One region of the Dongia sp. genome, then DNA from elsewhere that is predicted to be linked to it. Evidence: predicted binding sites of a transcription regulator. Region 1 holds the regulator's gene; the other holds the start of a gene.

Evidence for each region. Region 1 encodes LexA, which represses DNA repair genes until DNA is damaged. Its sites were predicted from a motif close to ATGTTCTANTTTGGTTC; they were not measured.
Region 2: a site for LexA is predicted at 4,322-4,338, ahead of ACH2CY_RS23290 (DUF763 domain-containing protein). Genes of this name have one in related genera too.

The regions. Positions count from the first base shown of each region.
Region 1 is NZ_JAYRKD010000025.1:63,891-71,666, forward strand. It holds gene gltX (glutamate--tRNA ligase) at 1-617, opposite strand, end outside; gene ACH2CY_RS21575 (ComEC/Rec2 family competence protein) at 739-2,955, shown strand; gene lexA (transcriptional repressor LexA) at 3,098-3,829, opposite strand; gene glp (gephyrin-like molybdotransferase Glp) at 4,009-5,220, opposite strand; gene moaC (cyclic pyranopterin monophosphate synthase MoaC) at 5,220-5,696, opposite strand; gene trpC (indole-3-glycerol phosphate synthase TrpC) at 5,814-6,638, opposite strand; gene trpD (anthranilate phosphoribosyltransferase) at 6,635-7,690, opposite strand; gene ACH2CY_RS21605 (anthranilate synthase component II) at 7,692-7,776, opposite strand, start outside.
Region 2 is NZ_JAYRKD010000030.1:13,013-20,788, forward strand. It holds gene ACH2CY_RS23270 (heme biosynthesis protein HemY) at 1-1,491, shown strand, start outside; tRNA gene ACH2CY_RS23275 (tRNA-Thr) at 1,539-1,613, shown strand; gene ACH2CY_RS23280 (hypothetical protein) at 1,629-2,429, opposite strand; gene ACH2CY_RS23285 (hypothetical protein) at 2,512-3,084, shown strand; gene ACH2CY_RS23290 (DUF763 domain-containing protein) at 3,032-4,303, opposite strand; gene ACH2CY_RS23295 (aldose epimerase family protein) at 4,412-5,431, shown strand; gene ACH2CY_RS23300 (sugar-transfer associated ATP-grasp domain-containing protein) at 5,442-6,731, shown strand; gene ACH2CY_RS23305 (FkbM family methyltransferase) at 6,728-7,729, opposite strand.

The sequences.
Region 1 (7,776 bases):
GTCAGATGGTCGTCGCCGCGGATCACATGGGTGATGCCCATGTCATGGTCATCGACCACGACCGAAAGCATGTAGGTCGGCGTGCCGTCGCTGCGCAAGAGCACCATGTCGTCGAGCTGCTCGTTGCCGACCTCGACCTCGCCCTGGACCTGGTCCTTGACCACGGTCCGGCCGGTCTGCGGCGCCTTGATGCGGATGACGGGTTTCACGCCGGCCGGCGCGTCGCTCGGGTCACGGTCGCGCCAGCGGCCGTCGTAGCGCATCGGCTTGCCCAAGGTCATCGCGGTCTTGCGCATCTCCTCGAGTTCCTCGACCGAGCAGTAGCAGCGATAGGCCTTGCCCTCGGCCAAGAGCTGGTCGGCGATCTCGGCATGGCGGGCCTGCCGCGCGAACTGCATGACGACCTCGCCGTCCCAGTCGAGTTCGAGCCACTTCATCCCGGCGATGATCGCGTGGATCGCATCCTCGGTCGAACGCACCCGGTCGGTGTCCTCGATGCGGAGCAGGAACTTGCCGCCGTTGTGCCGGGCGTAGAGCCAGTTGAAGAGGGCGGTCCTGGCCCCGCCGATATGCAGGTAGCCGGTCGGCGAGGGGGCGAAACGGGTGACGACACTCATGATTGCAGAAATCCGGATAAATTCGTGGTGATATCGGGGACGGGAGACAGGTCTAACACATACGCCCCCAAAATTGGCAAGGCACGGGCCTTGGCCGTTCAGGGGATGAGGACGGGGCTGCGTGGATTTGGGGGCGATCCGGGACCGTGGCGAGGCCTTCCTCGCCGAGGAGCGGCCGAACTGGCCGGGCTGGCTGGCGGTCGCGCTCGGCCTCGGGATCGCGGTCTATTTCGCGCTGCCCCAGGAGCCGCCGCTTTGGCTGGGCGCGAGCCTCGCGGTTGGCGGGCTGGTGCTGGCGGTCCTGCTGCGGCGGAATCCGACGGCGGCACTTCTCATCCTGGCGCTGGCGGCGGGCTCGATCGGCTTCGGGGTCGCCCAGTTTCGCACCGCCCTGGTGGCGGCACCGCAGCTGCAGGACCCGATCCGCTACGCCCATGTCACCGGCCGCATCGCCGAGATCGAGCCCTTCCCGAATGCCGCCCGGGTTGTGCTGGACCGGGTCGCGATCGCGGAACTCCCGGCCGAAGCGACGCCGCTGCAGATCAAGATCAGGGTGAACAAGGACGCCGCCACGTTGAAGCTCGGCGACCGGGTCGATCTGCTGGCCAATCTCACGCCGCCGTCGCCGCCCTTGGCTCCGGGCGCTTTCGACTTCCGCCGGCGGGCGTTTTTCGAGGGCGAGGGCGCATCCGGATTTGCGCTGGGTGCGGCGCGCGTCCTGCCGCCGCTGGGCGAGGAGACCTGGCGCGCACGGCTGGGACTCTGGATCGGCCGGCTGCGCGCGACCATCGGCCAGCGCATCGCCAGCCTGGAGCCGGAGGCCGCCGGCGCCATGACCCGCGCGCTCACCGTCGGCGACCAGACCGCGCTGACCAAGGCCGATACCGAGGCGATGCGCACCTCCGGCCTGGCGCATCTGCTGTCGATCTCCGGGTTGCATATCGGCATGGCGGCGGGTCTGTTCTTCGTCGGCCTGCGTTCGCTGCTGGCGCTCATCCCAGCGCTCGCCCTCAACTTTCCGATCAAGAAATGGTCGGCGGCGGCGGCGATCGGCGCCGCCGGATTCTATGCGCTGCTCGCCGGCGCGACGGTGCCGACGCAGCGTTCCTTCATCATGATCGCCATCGTCTTCATCGGCGTGCTGATGGATCGCTCGCCCTTTTCCTTCCGGATGGTCGCCTGGGCGGCGATCGGCGTGCTGCTGCTGGCGCCCGAAGCGCTGGTCGGCGCCAGCTTCCAGATGTCGTTCTTTGCAGTCCTGGGGCTGATTGCGGTGTTCGAGGCGTTGCGGACCCGGATCGCACAATGGCGCGGCGGCCGGGCGCTGGAGACCGACTGGTTCGGCCGCGTCGCCGATACCTTGCGCGGCGCCGGATTCTGGCTGGCCACCACGATGCTGACCAGTGTGGTCGCATCGCTGATGACGGCGCCGTTTGCGATGTATCACTTCGACCGGCTGAGCACCTACGGCGTGGTCGCCAATTTGGTTGCGGTGCCGCTGACCGGCTTCTGGGTGATGCCGATGGAGATGATCGCGCTGCTGCTGATGCCGTTCGGCCTCGACGCGCCGTTCTGGCATCTCGCGGCGCGCGGCTGCGACGGCATCCTGTGGGTCGCCCATACCGTCTCCGCCTGGCCCTATGCCAACCTGATCACGCCGGCGATGCCGTCCGCCGCGATGATGGCGATCGCGCTCGGCATGATCCTGATCTGCCTGCTGCGGAGCCGCTGGCGCGGGCTCGGCCTGGCGCCGGTGCTCGCAGGCCTCGCCAGCCTGCTCTTCGTCACCACGCCGGACGTGCTGGTGGGCGGCGACGCCAAGCTGCTGGCGATCAAGGACGGGCAGGGGCACTATCAACTGAACTCGCTGCGCGCCAGCAAGCTCGCCGCCGAGACCTGGCTGCGGCGGAACGGGCAGCTCGAAGCGGTGCGCTTCGAAGGTGACGAAAACGCCATCCCGGATCTCTCCTGTGACCCGCAGGGCTGCATCTATCGGCGAAACGCGCGAACGGTCGCCCTCACGTTCAACGGCGAAGGCCTGGGCGAAGACTGTGCGCAGGCCGACCTCGTGATCAGCGCGGTGCCGATCCGCCGCGGTTGCCGGAAGCCGATCACGATCGATCGCTTCGATCTCTGGCGCGGCGGCGCGCACGCCGTGTGGATCGGGCCGGACGGACGCTTCCGCATCCAGAGCGTCGCCGCGACACTCGGCGACCGGCCCTGGGTGCTGGACCGGATGCGCCAAGGCATTCGAGACGACCGCCTGGTCGGAGACCCGGATCAGACGGGTGAAGACGACGTCGAAACGCTGCCTGAAAGAGTGGGCGACGCTGACTGATCGCGAACCTTTACGGGGGCGCCCCGCCAAACTCGCCTAAGTCGTTGACCGGAAAACGAAAACCCTTAGGCCCGACCCAATCTATTCCCGCGCCACGTAAAGGCCCTGTAAAGGTTCCGGCAGCGAACCTTCGCCCCGGCCTCTAGTACTTCCGCATCAAGCCGATCAGCTTGCCCTGCAGCTTCACCCGGTCGGGGCCGAAGATGCGGGTCTTGTGGGCCTGGTTGGCGGGTTCGAGCGCAATCGAATCGCCCTTGCGGCGCAGCCGCTTCAAGGTGACCTCGTTGTTGTCGATCAGCGCGACGACGATGGTGCCGTTCTCGGCATTCTCGCAGCGCTCGATCAGCACGGTGTCGCCGTCATGGATGCCGGCCTCGATCATTGAATCGCCTTCGACGGTGAGCGCGTAATGCTCGCCGCGGCCCAGCATGCTGGCCGGAATGTCGACCGCGTTGCTGTTGTCACGCAAAGCCTCGATCGGCGTGCCGGCCGCGATCTTGCCGTAGAGCGGCAGCTGCACCGTCTCCGCCGCCTGGGCGACCATGGCGCCGGGCAGGCTCGGCGTGAAATCGCCGCGGATGACATTGGCGGAAAAGCCGCGCCGCCCGGCGTCGGATCCCGCGGCAGCGGCAGCAGCACCTTTGGCCTGGCCCATCTGGTCGTCGGAGAGCCGGGTGACTTCCAGGGCGCGCGCCCGGTGCGGCAGGCGGCGGATGAAGCCGCGCTCTTCCAGACCGGTGATCAGGCGATGCACGCCGGACTTGGACTTCAATCCCAAGGCGTCCTTCATCTCATCAAAGGACGGGGAGATTCCGGTATCGCCGAGACGTTCCTGAATGAACTGCAGCAGCTCGCGTTGCTTCCTGGTCAGCATGGCCTTGTCCTTTCTCCGGTTCCGCCGCCCGCTCTTCGGGGCGAGTCGGCACCTGCCACTGCTGGTGTCGACGCGGAACAAAGCAAAAACTGTGCCCATGTTCTAGTTTGGTTCATGTGGAAAAGTCAAGCGAGTCTCGACTTCCCGACAGGAATTGTCAGGAGACATCCGAACGCGCACTAACCGAGCCGGACCATCTCGACTTCGGTGCCGGCCTTGATGGCGGGGGAATTCGGCGGGCGGATCACCAGGCCGCCGGACTTGGAGAGCGCCGAGAGCATGGCGCTGTCCTGCTTGCCGAAGGGGGTGGCTACGAAGCCTCTCTCGTCCTCGATGACCGAGGAGCGCAGGTAGTCCTGGCGCTGGTCGTTGGCGGGGAGATCGATCGCCAGCCTTGCTTTCACGATATGTGGGCCTAGCTCGGTTACACCCAGCATGCGGGCGATGGCCGGTCCGACGAACAGGGTCGAGGTCACGATGGCGGAGACCGGGTTCCCGGGGAGGCCGATCACCTTCAGAGCCCCCGCCGCGGTTCCGAGCGTGCCGAACATCAGCGGCTTGCCCGGCCGCATGGCGATCTTCCAGAAGTCGAGCGCCATGCCCTTGGCCCTGAGCACGCTCTGCACCAGATCATGCTCGCCGACGGAGGCGCCGCCGCTGGTCAGCAGCAGGTCGGCGCCGGCGGCGCGGTCGATCAGGTCGGCGAGCGCGGATTCCTCGTCGCGGGCGATGCCGAGATTGATCGCCTCGCCGCCGCATTGCGTGACAAAGGCGGCGAGGGCGAAGCCGTTGGAGGCGATGATCTGGCCGGGCTTCAGGGTCTCACCGGGCTGCACCAGCTCGTTGCCGGTGGAGATGATGGCGACCCGGGGCTTGCGCGCGACGGTGAGCCAGGGCCAGTTCATCGCCGCAGCGAGGCCGATATCCGACGGTGTCAGGCGGCTGCCGGCGGGAATGCCGAGCTGGCCCTCGGCGAAGTCGTTGCCGGCGGTGCGGATATGTTTGCCCTGGATCGCGGCGCCGCCATCGACGATGCGGACGTGGTCGCCGTCCTTCTCGGTATTCTCCTGGATGACGATGGCGTCCGCGCCCTGCGGCAAGGCGGCACCGGTGAAGATGCGCGCGGCTTCGCCGGCGCCGATCGCACGTTCGGGCAAGGTGCCGGCGGCGATCGATGCCACGATCTTGAGGCGCAGGGGTAGCTGCTGCACGTCGGCGCTGCGGACGGCGTATCCATCCATCGCGGAGACAGCCTGCGGCGGATGCGCGAGGCGTGCCGTCACCGGCTGTGCGAGAACGCGACCGACGGCCTGGTCCAGGGCCACGACTTCGGGGCCGAGCGGTGCGAAGGCGGCGAGAATCCGGTCGGTCGCTTCCTTCACCGAAAGCATCAGTCGGCCTCGAAGGTGCCGGACTTGCCGCCGCTCTTGTGGGTCAGGCGGATCTCGGTGATGCGCATGGTCTTATCGACCGCCTTCACCATGTCGTAGACCGTGAGCGCCGCGACCGAGACGGCGGTCAGCGCTTCCATCTCGACGCCGGTGCGGCCCTTGAGCTTGCAGGTGGCTTCGATCGCGACGGCGGATTGCGCCGCGTCGATCGAGAGCTCGACGTTCACCGAGGAGAGCGAAAGCGGGTGGCAGAGCGGGATGAGATCGGGCGTGCGCTTGGCGCCCATGATGCCGGCGAGCTGGGCGACCGTGAGCACATCGCCCTTCTTGACGTGGCCATCGCGGATCAGCGCCAGGGTCTCCGGCGCCATGACGACGGCGCCCTTGGCGACTGCGACGCGCTCGGTCTCCGATTTCTCGGAGACGTCGACCATCCGGGCGTTGCCCTCGGCGTCGAAATGGGTGAGGCGGGTCATGGAGTTACTCTGAAGGATTCATCACGCGGAGAGGTCAACCCCCTCCCTAGCCCTCCCCCATCTTGGGGGAGGGGACTCTTGATGGCTGAGGCGAGAGACGGTTCCACATCCAACCGATCAAGCCACAGCCAGCTGCGGCGCCCGCCCGCCCAGCAGCGTGCGCGTGGCGGCCGCGACGTCGGGCTGGCGCATGAGACTCTCGCCGACCAGGAAGGCCGAGGCGCCGACGCGGTGCATGCGCTCGAGATCGGCGGTGACGTTGAGGCCGCTCTCGGCGACCAGGATGCGGTCGCGGGGGACGCGGGGCGCCAGCTGCTCGGTGACGGCGAGATCGACGGTGAGCGTCTTGAGATTGCGGTTGTTGATGCCGAAGAGCTTCGCGTCGAGCTTGAGCGCGCGGTCGAGCTCGGCGGCGTCGTGCACCTCGACCAGCACGTCCATGCCGAGATCGTCGGCCAGCGCCGCCAGCTCGGCGGCCTGGACGTCTTCGAGCGCGGCCATGATCAGCAGGATGCAATCGGCGCCGAGCGCGCGGGATTCGTAGATCTGATAGGGATCCAGCATGAAATCCTTACGCAGCAGCGGCAGATCGACGGTCGCGCGCACCGCAGTGAGGAAGCCGTCCTCGCCTTGGAAATAGGGGAAATCGGTCAGCACGCTGATGCAGGTCGCACCACCATCCCTGTACGCACGCGCCAGAGCCGGCGGGTCGAAATCGGCGCGGATCAGGCCCTTCGAGGGCGAGGCGCGCTTGATCTCGGCGATGAGGCCGAACTTGCCGGCGCCGACGACCTGCTCCAAGCGCTTGGCGAAGCCGCGCGGCGGGTCGATGCGGTTGCGGCCCTCGGCCGAAGCGATGATCTCGGATGGGGAGACGGCGCGTTTGCGCGCGGCGATATGCTCGCGCTTATCGGCGCAGATCTTCGCCAGGACGTCGCTCATGATTTGCTCGAATTGGTGACGGCGACGAGAGCGGCGAGGGTCGCCTTCGCTTTGCCGGTGTCGAGGGCGTCGGCGGCGAGCTGGATGCCGGCCGGCATGTCGGAAGCGCGCTCGGCGATCACCAGAGCCGCGGCAGTATTCAGCAGCACGATGTCGCGATAGGGACCCTGCACGCCTTCGAACAGGCCGCGGATCGCCTGGGCGTTGGAGGCGGCATCGCCACCTTTCAGCGATGCGCCGTCGGAACGGGCGATGCCGAAGTCTTCCGGTGCGAGGGTGAAGTTGCGGATCGCACCGTGCCTGAGCTCGACCACCTTCGTAGGGCCGGTGGTGGTGATCTCGTCCAAGCCGTCGCTGCCATGAACCAGCCAGGCATGCTCGGTGCCGAGGTTGCGCAGCACCTCGGCCATAGGCTCCAGCCAATCGCCGGAGAAGACGCCGAGCAGCTGGCGCTTGACGCCGGCCGGGTTCGACATCGGGCCCATCAGGTTGAAGATCGTACGGGTGCCCAATTCCGCGCGGGTCGGGCCCACGTGACGCATCGCGCTGTGATGCTTCTGCGCCCAGAGGAAGGCGGTGCCGACCTCATTGATTGCCCGCTCGACCGTCGGGATGTCGGCTTCGAGATTGACGCCGAGGGCCGCCAGCACATCGGCGGCGCCGCTCTTGGAAGAGGCAGCGCGGTTGCCGTGCTTGGCGACGGTGACGTTGCAGGCGGCACAGATGAGCGCGACCGGGGTGGAGATGTTGAGCGTACCGGCGTGATCGCCGCCGGTGCCGCAGACATCGATCGCTTGGGCCGGGGCGGAGACGCGCGTCATCTTCTCGCGCATCACCTTCACGGCGGCGGTCATTTCCTCGACCGTCTCACCGCGCACACGGAGCGCCATCAGGAAGGCGGCGATCTGTGCGGGCGTCACTTCGCCCGCCATGATGGCGCCGAATGCAGATTCGGCCTGCGCTTGGCTCAGCGGCTTGCCCTGGGCGACGATGGCGATGATGCCCTTGAAGTCGACGGAAGACGCCGCGGGCGTCACGACCGGCGCGTTCATCCTACGCGACCCGATCCATTTTAGGGGGGGCCATGCGGAGATTGGTGCCGCAATCCTGCAGGAAGTTGGCGAGGATCTTGTGGCCG
Region 2 (7,776 bases), on a different contig from region 1:
GCGGACCGGCCGGGCCATGTCTCGATCGAATGGCTCGGCTACAACATCGACCTCGCGGTCGGCACCGCGCTGGCGCTGCTGGTCGTCTTCATCCTGGTTCTTTATCTGCTCTGGCGGCTCTGGCATATCGTCACCCATGCGCCGACCGGCTTCGCGCTGTTCCGCCGCAACCGGCGCCAGGCCAAGGGCTTCAAGGCGCTGACCCGCGGCCTGGTCGCGGTCGCGGCCGGCGACGCCGCGGAGGCGAAGCGGCTGTCGCGGACCGCGCATGGCCTACTGGATCATTCGCCGCTGACCCTGCTTCTGGCAGCGCAGGCCGCACAGATGGAAGGCGACGAGCATGCCGCCGCGCGCTATTTCGAGGCGCTGTCGAAGAATCCCGAGGCGGCGCTGCTGGGCCTGCGCGGGCTGACCACGGCGGCCTTGAAGCGCGGTGACGAGACCGCGGCGCTGACCCATGCGGAAGCCGCGCTGCAATCGCATCCCCATGCCGACTGGGCGGCGGAGACGGCGCATCGCCTGCAGGTCAAGCACGGCAAACCGGCGGAAGAGAGCCTGAAGGCGCTGGTGCGCGCCGGCGTCATGACCGCGAAGGAAGGCCAGCATCGCCGCGCCGTGCTGCTGGCCGAGCGCGCACGGCTGCATCTACTGCCGGAGACGACCGATGCCGATCACGACGCCGGGCTGCGCTCGGCCCGGGAAGCGCTCAAGCTCGACAGCGCGCTGGTTCCGGCGCGGCTGATCCTGGCCAACCTGCTGCTGCGCATGAGCAAGAAGCGCGAGGCGCTGAAGCTGATCGAGCAGGACTGGGATTCCAACCCGCATCCGCTGCTGGCCCGCGCCTATATCGAGGCCGAGCCCGGCGAGCGTCCCGCCGAGCGCATGAAGCGGCTGGAACGACTGCAGCGACAGAACCCGAATCATGTCGAGACCCATCGCGCGCTCGGCATGGCGGCGCTGGCCGCCGGGCTCTGGGGCGATGCGCGGCGGCACCTGGAGAAGCTGGTGGCGGCCGAGCGTGCCGGCGATGGACTGAGCTACGGCACCTGCCGTGCCATGGCGGCGCTGGAAGAAGGCGAGCGGCCGGATCCCCGCAACACCCAGGCGGCGGTCCGGCAATGGCTGGATGCGGCGGCCGAGGCGCAGCCGGACCCCGCCTGGATCTGCTCGGTCTGCGGGCATCCCGGCGAGGCCGGTCCCGCTTCCGGCCATTGGCAGGCGGTCTGCCCGCATTGCTCCGGCATCGACAGCTTCCGCTGGCAGCGCCCGGTCCTGCCCAGCGCCAATATCCTGCTGGTCCCGGCCCCGGCTGCGGCGCCGGCCGAGCCCGCCCCGGAACCGACGCTGCCCGAAGTCGCGGCGCCGCTGCCGGCCCCGGAAGCCTCGATTCCGGCACAGAAATCCGCACCGGAAACCGCCCCGGCCGGGCTCGAAAAACGGCTGGAAACCCAACTGGCTCCGTCGGTTGACGCCGCCCGGTTGATCAACTAGCTTCCGGCCGCGCCGCCGGGAATTGCCCGGGTGGCCGCTCCTGGAGTGCCGTAGTAGCTCAGTGGTAGAGCATCCGCTTCGTAAGCGGGCGGTCGGGGGTTCAAATCCCTCCTACGGCACCACTTCCCATCCGCCGGCTAATACATCGCCTTGATGGCGGCGAGCTCGGTTTCGAGCTGCCGGACGTCATCCCGTTGCAGGGCGCGCTCGAGCGCCGGCAGGTTCGCGGCAATCAGGGCGCCGGTGATTGCAAAGAATCGATCCGCGTCGGTCTCGGGCGTCGGCTTGCCCGTGGCCCCGAGCAGCGCCGCGGCGCAGGCGATGGCGAGGATGGCGACATTCGGATCCCTGGTGGCGCTCAACACGGATTTCGGGTCGATCGCACCGGCTTCGGCAATCGGCGCGGCGCGGACCAGGGCGATCAGCGCGCCGGTCATCAAAGCGGCGTCCGCTTGCTCCGCGGCGCCGAGCATACGGCGCGCGGCATCGATCCGGTTTTCCAGCACCAGGAAGGGCGGCTTGCTGTAACGCTGCAGCAGCTGAAGCGCCGCCCGGCGGAAATAGGCATTGAACACCGCATTGGCGGTGAAGCTGTGGCCCGAAGTCGCGGCGGCGAGATCGCGCATCAGGCTGCGGTCGAAGGGCGACGGGTGGATGTCCCGCGGCAGGAGCACCGTCGCCGCGTCGCGCGACGTGGCCATCACCTTCTCGGCGAGCCGCGCGTTCTGGGCGATGAAGCCGGTGATCAGCGCGGTCGGCGCGTCGGTCGGCAACAGCCAGGCGGCGCGCTTGGCGACTTCGCCGGGCGCGGCGGGATCGTCGGCGGAAGCGAGCTCCTGCACCAGATAATGCGCTGTCCTCAAACCGTCACGCGCGCTGGCCGCGACACTGACCGCATGGGCGCCGAGGGAGAGGGGAATCCGTGGCAAAAAGGTCATGGCCCCGATTCATCCCGGGCCGGCGCGCATTGTCAAGACGCGGCAGGCCGCTAAGATGGCGGAAGAACACGTGGGAGGAACCATGCTGACTCCAGTGCAGCCGGAGATGGGCAAAGCGGCCGGTCTCGCCGAACGCGCCCTGCGCTTCCGCACCATCGCCGCCGCCTTCCACCGCAATGCCGCGCTGCTCTTCGGCGGCAGTGCGTTCCGCTTCGAGATCGACGACGAGGCCCTGGCGCGGGCGTTCAGCGCATGGCGGCGCAGCTTCGACGCGGTCAAGGACCAGGTCGAGACCGACCGGCGCGATCTGCTGATCTTCTCCGGCGGGCTGCTGCTGAAGGAGCTGTTCCGGCATTCTCCGATCGCGATCCGGCATCGCGGCGTCGCGGTCCTGAAGAGTTTCCCGCAAGCGATGACCGCCTGGCCGGAGGGCTATGTCTATGCAAGCACCTGCCTCGCGATGACCGCGGCGGTGATCGAGCAGGAAGGGCTGGCACCACTCGCGCCCGACACCGAAGAGGATCGGTTCTGGACCTCCTTCCGCGAGAACGTGAAGGAAGATGCGACCACGGCGATCGGCTTCTTCGATCTGCTGTGCGGCGTCACGCCGAACTGGGAGCTGCCTTTGCAGCGGCGCGTTCCGGTTCCAGGCTGACCAGATCCCTCTCCCAGCCGAACACGCTGCGGCCGCCGAGCATCGGCGACCGCGCGCGCTCGTTCGCGATGAAGGAATCGACGCTCGGGCCTGAGACCAATCCCTCAAGTTTGCGCGCTTGATCGTCGAGCCGCTGCAGGGCGCCGAGTTCTTCGTCGCGGCCGAGCTTGGCCCGCTGCACCGCGTTCTTCAGGATCCGCAGAGTCTCGTCATAGACCTTGAGCGGCACCGGATAGGGATGTCGGTCCTTGCCGCCATGGGCGAGGCTGAAACGCGCCGGATCGGCGAAACGGCAGGGCGCGCCATGCACCACTTCGGCGACCATGGCCAATGCCTGCACCGTCCGTGCGCCGACGCCGGGCGTGAGCAGCAATTGCGGGAAATCCGTCGGGCCGCGATCCGCCGCGGCAGCCAAGGTCGCGTGCAGGCGGCGGCCGATGATGTCTTCGGCGCGCACGTCGTGATGCGCGGGCATGACCAGGTAGGGCAGCTGGCCCTGCGCCGGCGTCCGGCCTTCGAGCTTGGCGATCTCGAGGGCGATCTTGTCGGGGCCGAGATCGGCCAGCATGTCGACCTGAGCCGTGCGCGAAGCGGCGGCGCGGTGGTCGGCAAGGTTCACGATAGCGCCCTGGCTGCGGCCCTCGATCGCCGCATGCGGGTCATCGACGAAGCTGGTCAGCCCCTCCGAGAGCCAGTGGTAGCGCCGCGCGAGGTGCGTGCCGCCGTTCATGCCCTGCTGCACCACGGTCCATTGTCCGTCGGCCGCCAGCACGAAGCCGTGCAGATAGAGGTCGAAGCCGTCCTGAAGCGCCGCGCTGTCGATCTTGGCGACCAGACGGCTGGTGCGGGCGAGCGCGGCACCATCGACGCCGATCCGCATGCCGATCGCGGTCAGCTCCTGGGGCGTGCTGCGGGAATGGCTGCCGCGGCCGCCGCAGACATAGAGGCCAAGCTCGTTCTGCCGCGGAGCGAGGCCGCGTTTCAGCGCGCCGATGACGCTGGTGGTAATGCCGGAGGAATGCCAGTCCATCCCCATGACTGTGCCGAAGGACTGGAACCAGAAGGGATTGGCCAGCCGCCGCAGGAACTCGGTCCGGCCGTAATGCAGGATGATCGCCTCGGCGATGACGGTGCCGAGCTTGGCCATCCGCGCCGCCAGCCAGGGCGGAACGCGGCCATTGTGCAACGGGAGATCGGCGATGCCGGCGCGTCGGGCCATGGTCCGATCCTAGGCCAGGAACATAAATAGAACAAGCAAAAGCCTTCCGGCCTTGCCGAGGATTGAGCGACACTCGCGCCCGATCAGCGATTCGGTGGGAGAAGAAGCGTGAGCATTGCACCCTTCGGCGAGGCCGACGGCAAACAAGTCCAGGAAATCCGGTTGAAGTCCGCCGCCGGTGCGGAAGCTTCGATCATCAGCTTCGGCGCGAGTTTGCGCGACTTCGTGGTGCCGCTGGCCAATGGGCAGAAGCGGCGCGTGGTGCTGGGCTACGAGACGCTGGACGGTTACCGGACCGGCCATGCCTCGATCGGCGCGACCTGCGGCCGGGTCGGCAACCGCATCGCCAACGGGCACTTCACCCTGGCCGGCAAGTCTCACCAGCTCGCCAAGAACGAGAACGGCAAGACGCATCTCCATGGCGGCAATGTCGGCTATGCGAAGAGGGTCTGGGACGTCGCCGATCACAACGAGAGCAGCGTCACCTTCCGCCTGCATTCGCCGGCGGGCGAGGAGAACTATCCCGGCAACCTGGAGGTCTTCTGCATCTATCGCCTGCTGGAGCCGGCAACCATCCGGGTCGAGATGACCGCGACCACCGACGCGCCGACCCTGGTCAACATGGTGAACCACTCCTACTTCACCCTGGCGGAGAATGCGGAGATCTGGGACCACAAGATGCAGGTCGCCTCGGGGTTCATCACCGCGCTCGACCCCGATCTCATCCCGACCGGGGAGATCGTGAGCGTCACCGATACGCCCTACGACTTCCGCAAGCTGCGGCCGATCCGGCATGGGCAGGGCAAGCCCTTCGATTACGATATCAACTTCGTGCTCGACACCTTGCCGCCGGTCGGTGAGAGCGGCGATGTCGCGGTCAAGGTGGTGTCGCCGACCGGCGACCTGACCCTGGAATGCGCGACCAACGAGCCGGGTATGCAGCTCTATACCGGGGCGGTGGTGCGGCATACCGCGCCGGGCGTTGCCGGGCAGAAGCATTTCCCGCATGCCGGCTTCTGCCTGGAGGCGCAGCGCTTCCCCGACGCGATCCACAACCGGCATTTCGCGCAGGCCACCTTGCTGCCCGGCGAGGTCTATCGCCAGGTGACGGAATACCGCTTCAGGTAGCTCGCCTTCGATGCTGATCACCTGGTATCCACCGCCGCTGCCGGGCCTCGGTCGCGACGCGCCCGGCAGCGCCAATGGCTATCTCCGGCGGCAATGGCTCCGCGGCGCCTGGCGGCGCGGCACTTGGGTAGACCGGCTGAGCTTCGTCGCCGCGATCATTCTCTGGTGGCCGAGCACGATCCTGCATGCGGCCTATCTGGCGCTCCGATTGGGAACCAGCCGTGCCAAGACCAGCGGCAAGTCACCGTTCCGGCAGTTCCTGGAGCAGATCGCGGTGGCGGCGCAATGGATGGTGCCGCCGCTCTGGTACTACACCTTCGAGTTCCACGACGATGAACGCCGGGCCCATGCCGGGGATTACTTGCAGCGGGTCCAGGTGAAGCCCTTCATCTATCGCTGGCTGGTCGACCGCAAGCAGCGCCGGGACAAGAACGTGCCCTTCGCCAGCAAGGTCCATTTCTCCAAGCTCTGCCGCGAGCGCGGCTTGCGCGCCGGCACTGTGATCGCGATCGTGGGGCCGAAACATATCGACTTCACCGACCCGGCGATGACCGCTTTTCCGCCGCGCGATCTCTTCGTGAAGATCAAGCTCGGCCGCGGCGGCCGCGGCGCGGAAAGATGGAACTATGCCGCCGGCACCTACCGCGACGGCGAAGGCCGCAGCCTCAGCGCCGCCGAGCTTGGCGAGCATCTGAAGCGGCGCGCCAAGCTGGAAAAGCGGGTGGTCGAATATTGCCTCACCAATCACAGCGACCTCGCCGATCTGACGACCGGAGCGCTGGCGACCGCGCGGATCCTGACGCTGCGTAACGAGAACGGCGGCATCGAGGCGACCCATGCGGTCTTCCGCATGCCGCAGCGACCGGGCGCGCTGGTGGACAATATCCACGCCGGCGGCATCGCCGCGGCGGTCGAGCTCGCGACGGGAAAGCTCGGCCGCGCCACCGATCTCGGAGTCAGCACCGATTCCGCCTGGCACGCGCGGCATCCGGCCACGGGTGCGGCGATCGAGGGCCGCGTCCTGCCGCACTGGCCCGAGGCGCTGGACCTGGTGAAACGGGCCCATGATCTGATCGGCGACCGGGTGGTGGTCGGCTGGGACGTCGCGATCCTGGAGGACGGGCCCTGCCTGATCGAGGGCAACGGCAAGCCGGATGTAGACCTGATGCAGCGCCCGCACCGTGCCGGGCTCGGCAATTCACGCTTCGGCGCGCTGCTCCGCCATCACCTTGAGAAGGCGCTGGCCGGCGACGCCAGCAACGGGCGCCGGCCCGATCAGTTCGGGACCTTCAATCGTTAGAAGTCCCAGCTGCGGTCGAGCCAGTAGTCGATCTTCCGCCCGCGGCCGATGTTGAATATCTTCGCGAGCTTGCGGGTCAACCGGCCGAGCCAGTCGTTGCGCTGCATCAGGGTCGGCGTCGGCTTCTTGCTGACGACCAGGGCGATCAGCTCATCGCGCTCGGCGGTGTTCAGCAAGTTCCGCTCCTGCATGGTCTCGATGAACCAGAGCGCCTCGTCGAGGCAGCGGTGCAGGATCAGGATCAGCAGGTATTTAAGGCACCAGGCGCGGTCGCCGCGGGCCAGCACCTCTTCCGCCGGGCGGAAGTAGAGCGCGTCGCCGGCAACCAGGCGGCAGGAGATGTCGCGGCGGTTGCGCGAGATGTTGAGATACTTCCGCAGATACCCATTCTCGAGCTCGTCCCGGATCCGGTAGCGCCGGTCGGGCAGCAGGTCGAACAGCTCGAAGCCGCGACCCTTCATGAAGGCGTCGATCTCGCCGAACAGCGGCTGGCCGATATAGTATTCGATGAACTCGACCTCAACCTGCAGCGCCAGCAGGTCCGACCAATGCTTCTCGGACATCGACTTCAGCACGTCGAGCTCGGCGCCCTGGATGTCGAGCTTGATCAGGTTCGGGTTTGGCCGCTGGTGCTGGTCGAGGCATTCGCTGATCGCCATGACCTCGATATCGACCGTCTTCACCAGCTTGCCGTATTGGTGCTGCGCGTAGCGCGCCATGATCTCGGGATTGGGGGGATAGAGCGAAGAGCTGGACGGCTTCTTCAGCACGTAGAGCTTGGCCGGGCCGGTCTTGGCGCCCAGCCCGACCGCATACCAATGCTCGCCCGGGCGGTTGGCGGCCTTTTCCTTCTCACAGGCCACCGGATCGGGCTCGAAACACTCGGTCTCCATCAGGGACTTGTAGACCAGCCAGCCCCGCTGCACGCCGCCGCGGGCCCCGACGTCGATGCATTTCAGCGTATCCGCCGCGAGGGTGCGAGAGAGGAGATCGGTCATATCCAGGCTTTCCCGTGGAAAGCCCAGGGAGTTAATTGAGTGGGGCC